2 linked regions of the Saccharibacillus brassicae genome follow. The protein of the gene in region 1 interacts with the protein of each later gene in a pairwise test. Links are inferred from orthologs where the notes say so. Each region holds a gene or a part of one and is shown in the gene's direction. Other genes may lie near its edges.

Region 1 (7,808 bases):
GGGCACGTGGCATTTTATCGGCCAGCTGCAGAGCAATAAAGTAAAAGACGTGATCGGGAGATTCGCGTATATTCATTCGCTGGATCGTCTCTCGTTGGCCAAAGAACTGGAACGTCAGGCCGCCGCGTCCGATATAGAGGTGAACGTCTTCGTTCAGGTCAACGTATCGGGCGAAGATTCCAAATCCGGCATGCCGCCCGAAGAAGTATACGATTTCGTGCGGCAGCTGCGGGACTATTCCCATCTGAACGTGGTGGGCCTGATGACGATGGCGCCGCTCGACCGGGACGCCGAAGGCGCCCGCCCGACGTTCCGGGGACTGCGCGAGCTGCGGGACGAACTCAATGCCCGCGAAGCGTGGTCCGCGCCGATCGAGCATCTGTCGATGGGCATGTCGGGCGATTTTGAAGTGGCGATCGAAGAAGGAGCGACCTGGCTTCGCCTGGGCTCCATTCTGGTAGGAAAAGAGGAGGATTGAAGATGGGTGTCATGAACCGTTTTATGAATTTTCTCGGCCTGCAGGAAGAAGAAGAGATCGTAGAGCGCGAGAAAGTAGCCGATCCGGACGATCAGCCTTACGACGCGGCTTCCAATTACGAGACACGCAAAAACGCGAAAGCGAACAACGTGGTCAGTATCCATGCTCAGAAAAGCGTCAAAGTGATTCTGGTGGAACCGCGTACGTACGACGACGCCCAACAGATCGCCGACCATCTGCGCGCGCACCGTTCGGTCGTCGTCAATTTGCAGCAGGTTCGCCGCGACCACGCCAAGCGGATCATCGATTTTCTCGGTGGCACCGTGTACGCGATCAACGGCAACATTTCCAAAGTCGGAGGAGACATTTTCCTCTGCACGCCGGATACGGTGGAAGTGGAAGGCACCATCGCGGACCTGATCCGCGAAGATCACGAATTTAATAATCAAATGAGGTGAATATCGTTTAATGGAATTTCTTCTTCTGCTCCATAACGTCATTGTTCCTTGGGCTTTCCAGATCTATTCCTGGATTCTGATCATCTATATCCTGATGTCTTGGGTACCGAATGTGCGCGAGAGCCAGGTCGGCGTCATTTTGGGCAAAATTGCCGAACCTTACCTGGCCATCTTCCGCCGCTTCATCCCGCCGATCGGCGGCATGCTCGACATTTCCCCGATCGTGGCATTCTTCGTTCTTCAATTCGTGCAGCGCGGCGTGCTGTACCTGATCGAACTGCTTGCCAGAGCGATCGGTTAAAGAGGGCCTGACATGAGTAAAAACATGTACGAACATATCCATCCCGACGAACGCGAATTCGTCGACCGCGCTTCCGAATGGCTTGAAGGCGCGGCCCGCTATCACGAGACGAAGCTGACCGATTTTCTCGATCCGCGCCAGCTGCAGATTTTGACGATGCTGGCGAACCGCGAACCGGACGTCGACTTTCGCCTGGACGGGGGCAGCGAGGCTGCCGAACGCCGGCGCGCCGTGATCGCTCCGGATTACCGGGACCTGCAGGAAGAAGACACGAAGCTTGCCGTGCTGTCGATCACTCCGTCGGACACCAAGTTCATGGAGCTCGGGCACGGCGATTATATGGGTTCGGTATTGGGACTCGGCATGAAGCGTTCCAAAGTCGGCGATATCCATCCGCGCGAAGACGGCTGCCATATCGTGGTAGCCGCCGAGATCGCGGATTTTCTTAATCTGGAGCTGCGTCAGGTGCACCGGGTGAACGTGTTCACTGAAGTGCTGCCGATTGCTTCGCTGCTTGCCGCGGAATCGGAGCTTGCGGAACTGGAACTGACGGTCGCTTCGCCGCGGCTTGACGGGATCGCGAGCGACGTATACCGTATGAGCCGGGCGAAGATTCTCGCTCCGATCAAGGCGGGGCGCTGCCGGGTGAACTGGAAAGTGGAAGAAGATCCTTCCAAAATGCTGCGCGAAGGAGACACGGTCTCCCTGCAGGGCTTCGGGCGCTTTCGGGTGCTGGAAGTCGGCGATTTGACCAAAAAAGGCCGGTATCGGGTCCGGATCGGCAAGTTTGTATAGAATTTGTGGAGAAGGCGTATCGTTTCATGCAGGAATTCGCGTGCGAACGTCGAAATTCCGATAAAGCAAAGGGGCCGCAGTCGGGCGGCCCGATTCACAAACCGGATACGGCCGGCCGTTCGCCGAGGGGTTGGCAGCGTGCTCAATACACTTGGAGGTGCACATCATGGCATTAACACCGCTGGATATACATAACAAAGAATTCAGCCGGCGTCTTCGCGGATACGATGAAGATGAAGTCAACGAGTTTTTGGATCAGGTGATCAAAGACTACGAGAGCGTCATTCGCGAAAATAAAGATCTTCTGCACCGCATGACGTCGATGGAAGAGCGTCTCAACCATTTCATGAACCTGGAAGACACGCTGAGCAAGACGATCATCGTGGCGCAGGAAGCGGCGGACGAAGTACGCGGCAACGCGAAGAAGGAAGCCCAGCTGATCGTGAAGGAAGCGGAGAAAAACGCCGATCGCATCATCAACGAATCTTTGGTCAAATCGCGCAAAGTCGCCGTGGAGATGGAAGAGCTCAAGAAGCAGGCGTCCATCTACCGCACCCGTTTCCGGACGCTGATCGAAGCGCAGCTCGAACTGCTCGCCCAGGACGGCTGGGACGCGCTGGATCGCCAGAGCCGCGAACTCGATCGCGAGATGGAGCAGGCCCAGGCCGAACGCCGCCGCGCGAGCGAATCGTACTAGGCGGACCGCGCTTAGGTCCGCTGCGGCGGTCGGTGTCAGCTATTGACAACCGCCGCGGATAGCGCTATAAATAAAGAACGCCGCTGCGGCGTTCCGGACGGCAAGTCCGGATGAGATCCATAACATGAACCAAATTCCACGATGGGAACAGTAAGCGATGCCGTTCGTTCTCCAGAGAGCCGGGCCTTCAAGAGCTGCAAGCCGGCGTACGAAGCATTGACCGAAGATCGTCCCGGAGAAGTACGCCCGAATCCTTTTGCGACATTCATGCAGGAGAGAGTAGGCCGTATCGGATGCCGACCGTTACAGCGGCCCCGCGTTATTGGACGCGGAAGACAAGGTGTCGCTCTGCTGCGCGATGCCCGAAAAGCGGCGTTCTCCGGCGTTTTTCGGACAGACTGTGCAGGCAGGCGAAACAAGGGTGGTAACGCGAGCAGGTCTCGTCCCTTTACGGGGGCGGGGCTTTTTTTGTTTTCGGATCGCTGATTTGGATTGACGAGCATTTATTCCCCATACAAAAGGAGCCGACAGACATGCAAAGAGTCGATGTCAGAGAAAAAGCGCGCGCGCGCGACCTGCGGGTGTTGAACCGTTGGAATGAAGAGAATACGTTCAAGCAGTCGATCGAGAACCGCGAAGGCAAGCCGAACTTCGTCTTCTACGAAGGACCGCCGACCGCAAACGGAGTGCCGCATATCGGACACGTGCTGGGACGCGTCATCAAGGACTTCGTCGGTCGCTACCAGACGATGAAAGGCTTCCACGTCGTTCGCAAAGCGGGCTGGGATACGCACGGCCTGCCGGTCGAGCTGGGCGTGGAGAAACAGCTCGGCATCTCCGGCAAGCACGATATCGAAGAGTACGGTGTCGAGAAATTTATCAAAAAGTGCAAAGAGAGCGTGTTTACGTACGAGAAGCAGTGGCGCGAGCTGACCGAAGCGATCGGCTACTGGACGGATCTCGACAACCCGTACATCACGCTGGACAACAAATATATCGAAAGCGTCTGGAACCTGCTCGGCACGATCCACGACAAAGGGCTGTTGTACCGCGGACACCGCGTCAGCCCGTACTGTCCTTCGTGCCAGACGACGCTGAGCTCGCACGAAGTGGCGCAGGGCTACGAAGACGTCAAAGACCTGAGCGCGACCGCCAAGTTCAAGCTTGAGAGCGGCGAGTACGTGCTGGCCTGGACGACGACGCCGTGGACGCTGCCTTCGAACATCGCGCTGGCCGTCAATCCGGCGATGACGTACGTCAAAGTACAGCAGGAAGGCGAAGTGCTGATCCTGGCGAAAAACTTGACGGGCAGCGTGCTCAAAGGCGAGTTCGAGACGCTGGGCGAACTGCCGGGCTCTGAACTGGTCGGCTTGAGCTACGACGCGCCGTTCCATTACTTCACGCCGGAAAAAGGGCATCTGATCCTCGGCGCGGACTTCGTCACGGACGCGAGCGGTACGGGCGTCGTGCATCTGGCGCCGGCGCACGGCGAAGACGATTACCGCGTCTGCCGCGAGAACGGGATCAGCTTTATCAACCTGGTCGATTCGCAGGGCCGCTTCGTCGACGAAGTGACCGATTTTGCCGGACGTTTCGTCAAAGACGGCGAGACCGATATCGAGATCGTCAAAGCGCTGTCGGAAAAAGGACGTCTCTACAGCAAAGAAAAATACGAGCACAGCTATCCGTTTTGCTGGAGATGCCACACGCCGCTGCTGTATTACGCGACAGACAGCTGGTTTATCCGCACGACGGCCGTCAAAGACAAACTGGTCGAAAACAACAAAGGCGTCAAATGGTATCCGGAACATGTGCGCGACGGCCGTTTCGGCAAATTCCTCGATGACCTGATCGACTGGAACATCAGCCGCAACCGCTACTGGGGCACGCCGCTCAACGTCTGGGTATGCGAAGAGACAGGCAGGGAATACGCGCCGAAGAGCATCGCCGACCTGCGCGAGCGCGCGGTTGATTTCGTGCCGGAAGACATCGAGCTGCACAAGCCTTACGTGGACGCGATCAAGCTGAAGTCCCCGTTCGCCGAAGGCGCGGTCATGACCCGGACGTCCGAAGTGATCGACGTCTGGTTCGACAGCGGTTCGATGCCGTTTGCCCAGCAGCATTATCCGTTCGAAAACGAAGAAGCGTTCAAAGCGCAGTATCCGGCCGACATGATCGTCGAAGGTATCGACCAGACGCGCGGCTGGTTCTACAGCCTGCTCGCGGTCTCGACGATGATCACGGGCGAAGCGCCGTACAAATCCGTTATGGCGACCGGACATATCCTGGACGAGAACGGCCAGAAAATGTCCAAGTCCAAAGGCAACGTCGTCGATCCGTGGGAAGTGCTCGAAGAATACGGCATGGACGCGTTCCGCTGGGTGATGCTGGCCGACAGCGCGCCGTGGAACACGAAGCGCTTTTCCAAAAGCGTCGTCGGCGAAGCCAAGTCCAAAGTCGTCGACACGATCGTCAACACGCACGCGTTCCTGACGCTGTACGCGGACATCGACGGATTCGATCCGGCGGCGCATCCTTTCCAGGTGCCGACCGGACGTCTGGATCGCTGGATTCTGTCGCGCCTGCACAGCCTGGTGGCGGCCGCGAACGAAGCGCTTGAAGACAACGACTTCCTGAGCGCCGCCAAAGGCATCGAAGAATTCGTCGACGGCCTGAGCAACTGGTATATCCGCCGTTCGCGCGACCGGTTCTGGGGCAGCGGCCTGACGGACGACAAGCTCGACGCGTACCGCACGCTGACCGAAGTGCTCTCGACGCTCGCGCGCCTGATCGCTCCGTTCATGCCGGTATTGGCCGAAGACCTGTACGGCAACCTGGGCGGACAGACGAGCGTGCATCTGGCGGATTATCCGACGGCCTACGCTTCGCTGATCGACGCGGAACTGGAACGCGACATGAAGACGTCGCAGCAGATCGTGGAACTGGCCCGCAACGTGCGCAACGAGAACAGCCTGAAGACGCGCCAGCCGCTGTCCGAGCTGATCGTCTCGATGGACCGCGAGTTCGACCTGACCGATTACGCGGAGATCGTCAAGGACGAGATCAACGTGAAGCAGATCCGGATCGAGAGCGGAGACAGCGACTTCGTCGACTACACGCTCAAGCTGAACCTCAAAGTGGCAGGCAAAAAGTACGGCAAAAACGTCGGCTTCCTGCAAAACCACTTCAAAGGCATGACGGCGCAGGAGACGCGTGCGGTCGTGGACAACGGACACTTCAATATCGCGTCGCCGGAAGGCGAAGAACTTCAAGTGACGGGCGAAGAGCTGCTGATCGAGAAAAAAGCGAAAGAAGGATTCGCGTCCGCGTCCGGCTACGGCCTGACGGTGGCGCTGAACACCGACGTGACGCCTGAACTCGAACAGGAAGGCTGGGTTCGCGAGATCGTCCGGGCCGTGCAGGATACGCGCAAAAAGCTCGACCTCAAAGTCGAGCAGCGCGTCGACCTGACGCTCGACGTCGACGCCGAACTGCAGGCCGCGCTCGAAGCGTTCGATTCCGTGCTGCGCGAGAACGTGCTCGTGGACGGCGTATCGTTCGGCTCGGAAGACGGCATGGAGAGAATGACGCTCGGCGGCAAGGAAGTCGGCATCAAGATTCGCTAGAATTCAGGGCGAACAGCAAGCAAGACCGCTGCGGGAGCCCCGCGGAGATCGTCCCTGCGGACGGTCGGCCGCGGGGTCTTGTGTTGCCCGGCGGCAGCCGGTCGGCACGATAGACGCTATCTTTGGCGCTGTGCTACAATAGACGGGCCGGAAAGGAAGCTTGCATCGTCCGCCGGTCCCAACTTGAAGGTATGAGGTGACGGATTAACGTGATTTATTATGTGATCGCGCTTGTAGCTTTTCTGATTGACCAGGGGACCAAATACCTGGTCGCTACGCGCATGGAGATTCGAGATCAAATTCCGATCATCGGCGACTTCTTCATTTTGACTTCGCACCGGAACAAAGGCGCGGCTTTCGGCATTTTGCAGGAGCAGCAGTGGTTCTTCATCATTGTGACGCTCGTCGTCGTCGCCGGGATCATCTGGTATCTGCAGCGCGTCAAAAACGCCAGAGGTTCGGCCCGCCTGCTGCCGATCGCGCTCAGCCTCGTGCTCGGCGGAGCGCTGGGCAACTTCCTGGACCGTCTTCGGATGGGCGAAGTCGTCGACTTTTTCCTGTTCAACTTCGGCAGTTACAGCTTCCCGATCTTCAACGTTGCGGACGCCTGCATCGTGGTCGGCGTCGCCCTGATCATCATCGATACGCTGCTTGACGCCAAACGCCCGAACGAACCGCAGTCTACGGACAAGCTTGAGCAACGCACGGAGGAATAGACATGGATAAGCATCAATCTGCCGATCCCGGCGCTTTGCCGGAAGAGATCGCAGTCGAAGAAGAAAGTATGCAGTGGAACGTGTCTGCCGAATTCAACAAGCAGCGCGTCGATAAATACGTAACCGAAGCGATGGGCGACGAAGTGTCCCGCTCCCAGATCCAGCTCTGGATCGATCAGGGGCATATCACCGTCAACGGCAAGACCGTCAAAGCCAATTACAAACTGTCCCCGAACGAGACGGTGGACGTTCGCGTGCCCGCGCCGGAATCGGTCGACATCGTGCCGGAGAACATCCCGCTCGACGTCGTGTACGAAGACTCCGACGTCATCGTGGTGAACAAGCCGCGCGGCATGGTCGTGCACCCGGCCGTCGGCCATTCGTCCGGCACGCTCGTCAATGCCTTGATGTTCCATTGCAAGGACCTCTCGGGCATCAACGGCGAAGTGCGTCCCGGTATCGTGCATCGCATCGACAAAGACACGAGCGGCCTGCTGATGGCTGCCAAGAACGACAAAGCGCACGCCTCGCTGGCCGAACAGCTCAAAGAGCACTCCGTCAGCCGCATCTATACCGCTTTGGCGCACGGCAACATCGCGCATAACCACGGCACCGTGGACGCCAATCTGGGCCGCGACCCGCACGACCGCAAAATGTTCACCGTCGTTCAGAGCGGCGGCAAGCACGCGATCACGCATTTCAACGTGTCCGAACGGTTCGGCGACTACACGCTGCTC
Region 2 (6,899 bases), 520 kb from region 1 along the record:
CGCTGGGGCAGACCATTTTGGACAACCTGAAACAAAACGGGGTTTGTACAGACAATGTGGAACCGGTTACACATTGTGAAAGCGGAACAGCGCATATCATTTTGGCGGAAGGCGATAACAGCATCATCGTCGTCGAAGCGGCCAACCGCCACGTAACGCCCGAATATGTGGAGCAAGCGCGCGCCGTGATCGAACAGGCCGACATCGTACTGATTCAGCAGGAGATTCCGGCCGAGACGGTGCTGCTGGTCAGCCGTATTTGCAAGCAGTCCGGCGTTCCTTTGCTGCTGAATCCTGCGCCTGCTCGCCCCGTGGAAGCGGAAGTCATCGACAACAGCGCCTATTTGACCCCGAACGAGCACGAAGCGAGCCTGCTGTTCGACGGAGCGGAGCTCGGCGAAAGTTTGCGGAAGTATCCGAATCGCCTGATCGTGACGGAAGGAAGCCGCGGCGCCCGTTATTTCGACGGACAAGAAGAAGCGGTCGTGCCTTCTTATCCGGTCGAAGCCGTCGATACGACGGGGGCGGGCGATACGTTCAATGCGGCATTTGCGGTCGCTTTGGCCGAAGGGAAAAGCATCGCAGACAGCTTGCGCTTCGCCAATCGTGCAGCTTCGTTGTCCGTCACGCGCTTCGGCGCGCAGGGCGGCATGCCGAAGCGCGCCGAAGTGGAGGAGGCGCTGGCATGAAAAAACACGGCATACTGAACAGTCATATCTCCAAAGTGTTGTCTGATCTGGGGCATACCGATTATATCGTCATCGCCGACCTCGGCCTTCCGGTGCCGCCGGGCGTGCCCAGGATCGACCTGGCGTTGACCTACGGCGTTCCCGGTTTCGAGCAGGTGGTCGAAATTGTAGCTGCCGATATGGAGATCGAGCAAGTCATGATCGCAGAAGAGATGATCGGGCAAAACGAAGCGGCTTACGCGTTCATGCACCAGACTTTTGAAGCGGCATCAATCGAATCATGCAGTCACGAAACGTTCAAGAAGCTGACCGCGGGCGCCAAAGCCATTATCCGTACCGGCGAAGCCAAGCCTTATGCCAACTGTATTTTATACGCCGGCGTTTGTTTTGGAAACGAAGAATAGGAGGAAGCCGCATGCATATCGAAATGCAGGGCATTCATAAAGCTTTCGGTACGAACCAGGTATTGAAAGGTGTCGATTTCGAACTCAGGGCAGGCGAAGTGCATGCGCTGATGGGCGAGAACGGCGCGGGCAAGTCCACCTTGATGAATATCTTGGTTGGACTGCACGCGCTGGACGAAGGCCATATTACGGTCGACGGAAAAGAAACGTATTTCGCGAATCCCGGCGAGGCCGAAAAACATGGCATCACGTTTATTCACCAAGAACTGAATATATGGCCGGAAATGACCGTGCTGGAGAATCTGTTTATCGGCCGGGAACTGAACCTGCCGTACGGACTGCTGGATACGCGAAAAATGAAACGCCTTGCCCGTGAGCAGCTTCAGCGCTTGTCCGTCGACCTGCCGCTGAACAAGGAAGCCGGTGCTTGTTCGGTCGGACAGCAGCAGATGATCGAAATCGCCAAAGCGTTGATGACGGAAGCCAAAGTCATCATCATGGACGAGCCGACAGCGGCATTGACCGAACGCGAGATCGTCAAGCTGTTCGAAATCATTCGTTCGCTGAGAGCAGAAGGCGTGTCCGTCGTGTACATTTCGCACCGAATGGAAGAGATCTTCGCGATCTGCGACCGGATCACCGTGATGCGCGACGGCATTACGGTGGATACGAAAGAGATCCCGGCGACGAACTTTGACGAAGTCGTTCGCAAGATGGTCGGACGCGAACTGACCGAGCGTTATCCGAAGCGGAATCCGAAGCCCGGCGACGTCATATTGGAAGTAAAAAACGCGACGCGGCGCGGATTATTCGAAAACATCAGCTTCAACGTCCGGGCCGGGGAAGTCGTCGGCTTTTCGGGTCTGATGGGCGCGGGGCGCACGGAAATCATGCGGGCGATCTTCGGTCTGGACAAGCTTGACAGCGGCCAGATCATACTGCGGGGCAAAAAGATCAATATCCGCCGCCCGGAAGACGCAGTACGGCATGGAATCGGCTTCATTACCGAAGACCGCAAAGACGAAGGTCTTGTGCTCGACTTCTCGATTCGCGAAAACATGGCGCTGCCGAACCTGTTCAGTTTTACGTCCAAAGGCTTTATCTCATCGCGCAAAGAGCGCGAGTTCGTGGATACGCTGATCAAGCGATTGCAGGTCAAAACGCAGTCCGCCGAGACGCCGGCCAGCAGCCTGTCGGGAGGCAACCAACAAAAGGTCGTCATCGCCAAATGGATCGGCATCGGACCGAGTCTGCTCATTCTCGACGAACCGACGCGCGGCGTGGACGTGGGCGCCAAGCGTGAAATCTATCAGTTGATCAACGAGCTGACGGACCGCGGCGTGGCGATCATTATGGTGTCCTCCGAGCTTCCCGAGGTACTGGGCATGAGCGATCGGATCATCGTGGTGCATGAAGGCCATATCGGCGGCGAGCTTGCGGGCAGCGAAGCGACGCAGGAAAACATTATGACTTTAGCGACAGGAGGACAATAAGATGCAAAAATCAGCTTCCGCAGCCGACTCCGGCAAACGTTTCAAATTATCGGAGGTTACGCAAAAACTCGGTCCATTGCTCGGGTTTATCATTTTGGTCGTGATCGTGTCGATATTGAACCCGGCATTTTTGGAACCGCTTAATATTCTGAATCTGTTTCGCCAGGTGGCGATTAACGCGCTGATCGCGTTCGGCATGACCTTCGTCATTTTGACCGGCGGCATCGACCTTTCGGTTGGATCGATCCTGGCCTTATCCAGCGCGTTCGTAGCCAATCTGATGCTGGCCGGCGTCGATCCGATCTTCGCGATTCTGATCGGCTGTATCGCCGGCGCGATCATGGGGGCGGTGAACGGCCTGTTGATCACAAAAGGCAAAATGGCTCCGTTCATCGCGACGCTTGCCACGATGACCGTTTTCCGGGGCTTGACGCTCGTCTACACCAACGGAAATCCGATCACGGGTCTGGGCGACGATCTATCGTTCCAATTGTTCGGCCGCGGTTATTTCTTGGGGATTCCGGTTCCGGCGATCACCATGATGATCGTATTCGCGATCCTCTGGACGATTTTGCATAAAACGGCTTTTGGCCGCAAAACGTACGCGATCGGCGGCAACGAAAAAGCGGCCATCGTATCGGGCATTAAAGTACACCGCGTCAAGATCATGATCTACAGCCTGGCCGGTCTGCTGTCCGCCTTGGCGGGCGCCATCCTGATGTCCCGTCTGAATTCCGCGCAGCCTACGGCCGGACAATCGTACGAACTGGATGCGATCGCGGCGGTCGTGCTGGGCGGAACCAGCCTGACGGGCGGACGCGGATGGATCGTCGGTACGCTGATCGGCGCGCTGATTATCGCTACGCTCAACAACGGTCTGAATCTGCTCGGCGTCTCCTCGTTTTTCCAGATGGTGGTCAAAGGCGTCGTGATCCTGATTGCCGTACTGATCGACCGCAAACGGTCGGCTTAAAACAGAAAGAAGGTGGCCTTATGAAAAAATTAACGACTACGCTCGTCGCTTTACTGGTTGTCTTGATGCTCGCCGGCTGCTCCATGCAGCCGCCGGCATGGGCCAGAACCAATCAGGCATCCGACTCCGGCAAGATCAAAATCGGGTTGTCGATCTCGACCTTGAACAATCCGTTCTTCGTCTCGCTCAAAGACGGCGTGACGGCGGAAGCGCAAAAACTGGGGATCGAAGTGATCGTCGTCGATGCGCAAAACGATTCGGCCAAACAAAGCAATGACGTAGACGACCTGCTTCAGCAGGGCGTGAACGCGCTGCTGGTAAATCCGACCGACTCGGCCGCGATCTCTTCCGCGGTGCAGGCGGCCAACGTGCTGGATATTCCGGTGATCGCGCTCGACCGTTCCGCGGATCAAGGCGACGTGAAGGCCCTTGTCGCCTCCGACAATGCCAAAGGCGGGCAAATGGCGGCCGAGTATCTGGTGCAGCAGCTTGGCAAAGGCGCTAAAGTAATCGAGCTGCAAGGCGTGCCGGGCGCGTCCGCGACCCGTGAACGGGGACGCGGCTTCCACGAGATTGCCGACGTGCAGCTCGACGTGATCGCCAGTCAAGCGGCCGATTTTGACCGCACCAAAGGATTGACCGTCATGGAAAATCTGCTGCAAGGCAATCCGGGCGTACAGGCCGTATTCGCGCATAACGACGAAATGGCGCTCGGCGCGATCGAAGCCATCCAAAGCTCGGGCAAAGATATTCCGGTCGTCGGCTTCGACGGAAACGACGATGCGCTGACCTCGATCCGGAACGGCAAACTGACCGCGACCGTGGCCCAGCAGCCGGATCTGATCGGCCAACTGGCCGTAAACGCCGCGCGGGACGTGCTTCAAGGCAAGGAAGTGGAAGCCTCTATTCCGGCACCTTTGAAGCTCGTGACTACAGAAGATTCGCAGCCTTAAAGCCGAACACGACCTCGCGATCTGCATGAGAGCAGAAAACGAGGTCGTTTTTTTTCATGATACGGATATCTTGAAAGCTAAAATTGAAAGACAACGGCACGTACAAAAGCGCGGAAGAGGTTTAAAAATGGGGAAACTCAGAAAAAGTTGAAAAGCTAAATGCCTTTGAACTGTTTAAAAATGTAAAAAATATGAATCCCCAGATCGTAACTTACATAAAAGACTTGAAGATATTGACGGATAGTCAGATAGAGTCGATAGTGAATCAGGTACCGACCCTCGTAATGGACGAAGTAAGAAAAAGGTTTGTCTCTACTGTTCTAAAGAAGAGGAGAGATCTTATCTTAAAGGAGCTCTAATATGCCGGAAAAACATACTTATCATAAATTACTGCTAGTTTGGAAAAGTCCAAGAAATAAAGCGAATTATGCAGTAGGAACGCTTGAATTAAAGGATGAGCAATATTTCTTTTATTATAACCACGAAATTTACAAACAAGCAGTCAAAGAAGGATTCGTACCTTTTGTGGGCTTGAGCGACGTCGAGACCATTTATCAAAGCAATAAACTTTTTTCTTCATTCGAGAGAAGAATTCCTAATACCGATCGAAATGATTTTAAAAGATTTTTAAAAAGCCACAAAATTAATTCTTCAAACGTTGAATGGGAATACTTGTGCATTACACAAGGACGACTTGCAACTGACCAAATCTCTTTTATTGCGCCTATTATCTATGCATCCACCTCTAATGTTGCTTTACTGAATGTTGATATTGCAGGTTGGTCTCATACTAAAGATGAAGTACAGGATTACCATATCGATGATCCAATCAGCGTGCAGTGGGATGCGTCAAATGAGAAGGATAGAGAAGCTGTAGAAGTCGTGTTGGATTATAGGGAAAAATTGAGACTTGGTTATATTCCAAAACCTTTCAATGCATTCTTTTATAAGGTTCTAAAAGACGGGTTTGATATTCATGCGAGAATCCAAGCCAAAATTCCTGAAGAAAACCGTCCATTGATTTTGGTTGCTTGTGAGATGGATGAGAATTCTTTTGGAAAATTAAAAGAATTGCATTATATGTTTGAGGTTCGGAATTGGATCTGAGATTTGATGCCGCAGAAGCAAGCACCGTCCGCCAAAAACTATTCGGAAGGAACGTGAAGCATGGACGACAAGTTTTTCGAATTTGGGCGCAAGTCGGCTGTGGAACTGATCCGCACCTTGTTCTACGCGGGCACGCTGCCTATTCTGTACGCTTCTTATCGATTTGGGGAGCATTTCGCTTTGGCGCATCCGGTTCTGGGCACGGTTTTTCGGCAGGACGATTTTTATCGGGTAGGCGAGAAATCCGGCTGGATTCTGGGCTTGATGATGGGCGGCGCTGCTTTGATCATTCTGGTCACGCTGTGGAAAGTGATCTGCGAGATGCTGCTGATCGCGCTGAGATATTTCGAGCGGGGAACGGGCGGCGCGATTGCTTCTGACAAGCGGGCACGGAGGAAGAAGCGGCGCAGTCGGCCCTGAGCAGGAGCGGCTTGCTTGGACAGCGGCTCGCTTGGGCGGCGTATCGGTTCATCGGCCGGCGATGGACAAGCTGATGGAGAGGCTGCGCGCCGGGCTCCCTGGCGTAGGCGCCTGCTTGGAAGGTACGGACATGGAACAGGCCGGCTTGTCGATGGACAAGCCGGCCTGTTTGGCGCGTAACGAACCGTATGATCGCTATTTGCCGCTTTTTCGCTTTTTTGAAAATCTAACGAATCGTCATAGTCTTATTGGCCGTGATCCGGTCGGTTTGAGCCGTTTTGGAGCAAATAGCGTGATGACGATTCGTTAGGTCGGAGAAAAGCAGTTTGGGAGGCAAATAGCGGGATGAGGGTTCGTTAGAGTAGGGTTCCCGCCCCCACTTCCACCCCCGCCATCGCTCCGCAAATTCCGCCACCTTGCCTCCTTGCCTCCCTCCCGGCTCCGGCTTATCCGGCGAAATCCAGCTCCGGCTGCAGCCTGCCGCGCAGCGTCCACAGCAGGATGCCGCCGACGGCAAAAGCGACGACGTCCGCGATCACGAGCGACCAGACTACGCCGTGGAAGCCGTATGCGGCGTTCGCGACGAACAGCACGGGAATGAGCGTGACGCCCTGAATGACGGACATGACCAGCGCGGCGGTTCCCTGGCCGGTCGCCTGGAAGATGCCCGTGAACAGGGCGGTCGCTCCCGAGACGAACAGGGACAGGAAAGTGACCCGGAGGATATAGCTGCCCATCTCGATCAGCTGCGGATCGCGGGTGAACCAGCCGATCAGGTGGTCGGACGTCAGATAGACGACGAGGCCGAACAGCGCGGCCAGCAGGGCGATCGCTTTGACGGTGAAGCCGATCGCCTGCTT

The links.
Region 2: the proteins of ileS (region 1) and rbsB interact in binary tests that used the Escherichia coli proteins (3 or more experiments, as listed by UniProt). The link is inferred for Saccharibacillus brassicae from one-to-one orthologs.

What each region holds. Positions count from the first base shown.
Region 1 is NZ_CP041217.1:689,421-697,228, reverse strand. Bases 2,888-6,555 are described here. They hold ileS (isoleucine--tRNA ligase), read left to right. Parts: upstream 2,888-3,262; coding sequence 3,263-6,355; downstream 6,356-6,555. Outside these bases: FFV09_RS02755 (YggS family pyridoxal phosphate-dependent enzyme), read left to right, coding at 1-478; FFV09_RS02750 (cell division protein SepF), read left to right, coding at 481-936; FFV09_RS02745 (YggT family protein), read left to right, coding at 947-1,237; FFV09_RS02740 (YlmH family RNA-binding protein), read left to right, coding at 1,250-2,032; FFV09_RS02735 (DivIVA domain-containing protein), read left to right, coding at 2,199-2,729; lspA (signal peptidase II), read left to right, coding at 6,565-7,071; FFV09_RS02720 (RluA family pseudouridine synthase), read left to right, coding at 7,074-7,808. UniProt on the Escherichia coli protein: Catalyzes the attachment of isoleucine to tRNA(Ile). As IleRS can inadvertently accommodate and process structurally similar amino acids such as valine, to avoid such errors it has two additional distinct tRNA(Ile)-dependent editing activities.
Region 2 is NZ_CP041217.1:1,208,535-1,215,433, reverse strand. The notes cover bases 2,787-5,545. They hold rbsB (ribose ABC transporter substrate-binding protein RbsB), read left to right. Parts: upstream 2,787-3,579; coding sequence 3,580-4,512; downstream 4,513-5,545. Other genes in these bases: FFV09_RS04910 (HIRAN domain-containing protein), read left to right, coding at 4,873-5,545; rbsC (ribose ABC transporter permease RbsC), read left to right, coding at 2,787-3,559. Also shown: rbsK (ribokinase), read left to right, coding at 1-689; rbsD (D-ribose pyranase), read left to right, coding at 686-1,093; FFV09_RS04925 (sugar ABC transporter ATP-binding protein), read left to right, coding at 1,105-2,586; more of rbsC, read left to right, coding at 2,588-2,786; more of FFV09_RS04910, read left to right, coding at 5,546-5,619; FFV09_RS04905 (hypothetical protein), read left to right, coding at 5,680-6,039; FFV09_RS04900 (hypothetical protein), read left to right, coding at 6,170-6,349; FFV09_RS04895 (MATE family efflux transporter), read right to left, coding at 6,486-6,899. UniProt on the Escherichia coli protein: Part of the ABC transporter complex RbsABC involved in ribose import. Binds ribose. Also serves as the primary chemoreceptor for chemotaxis.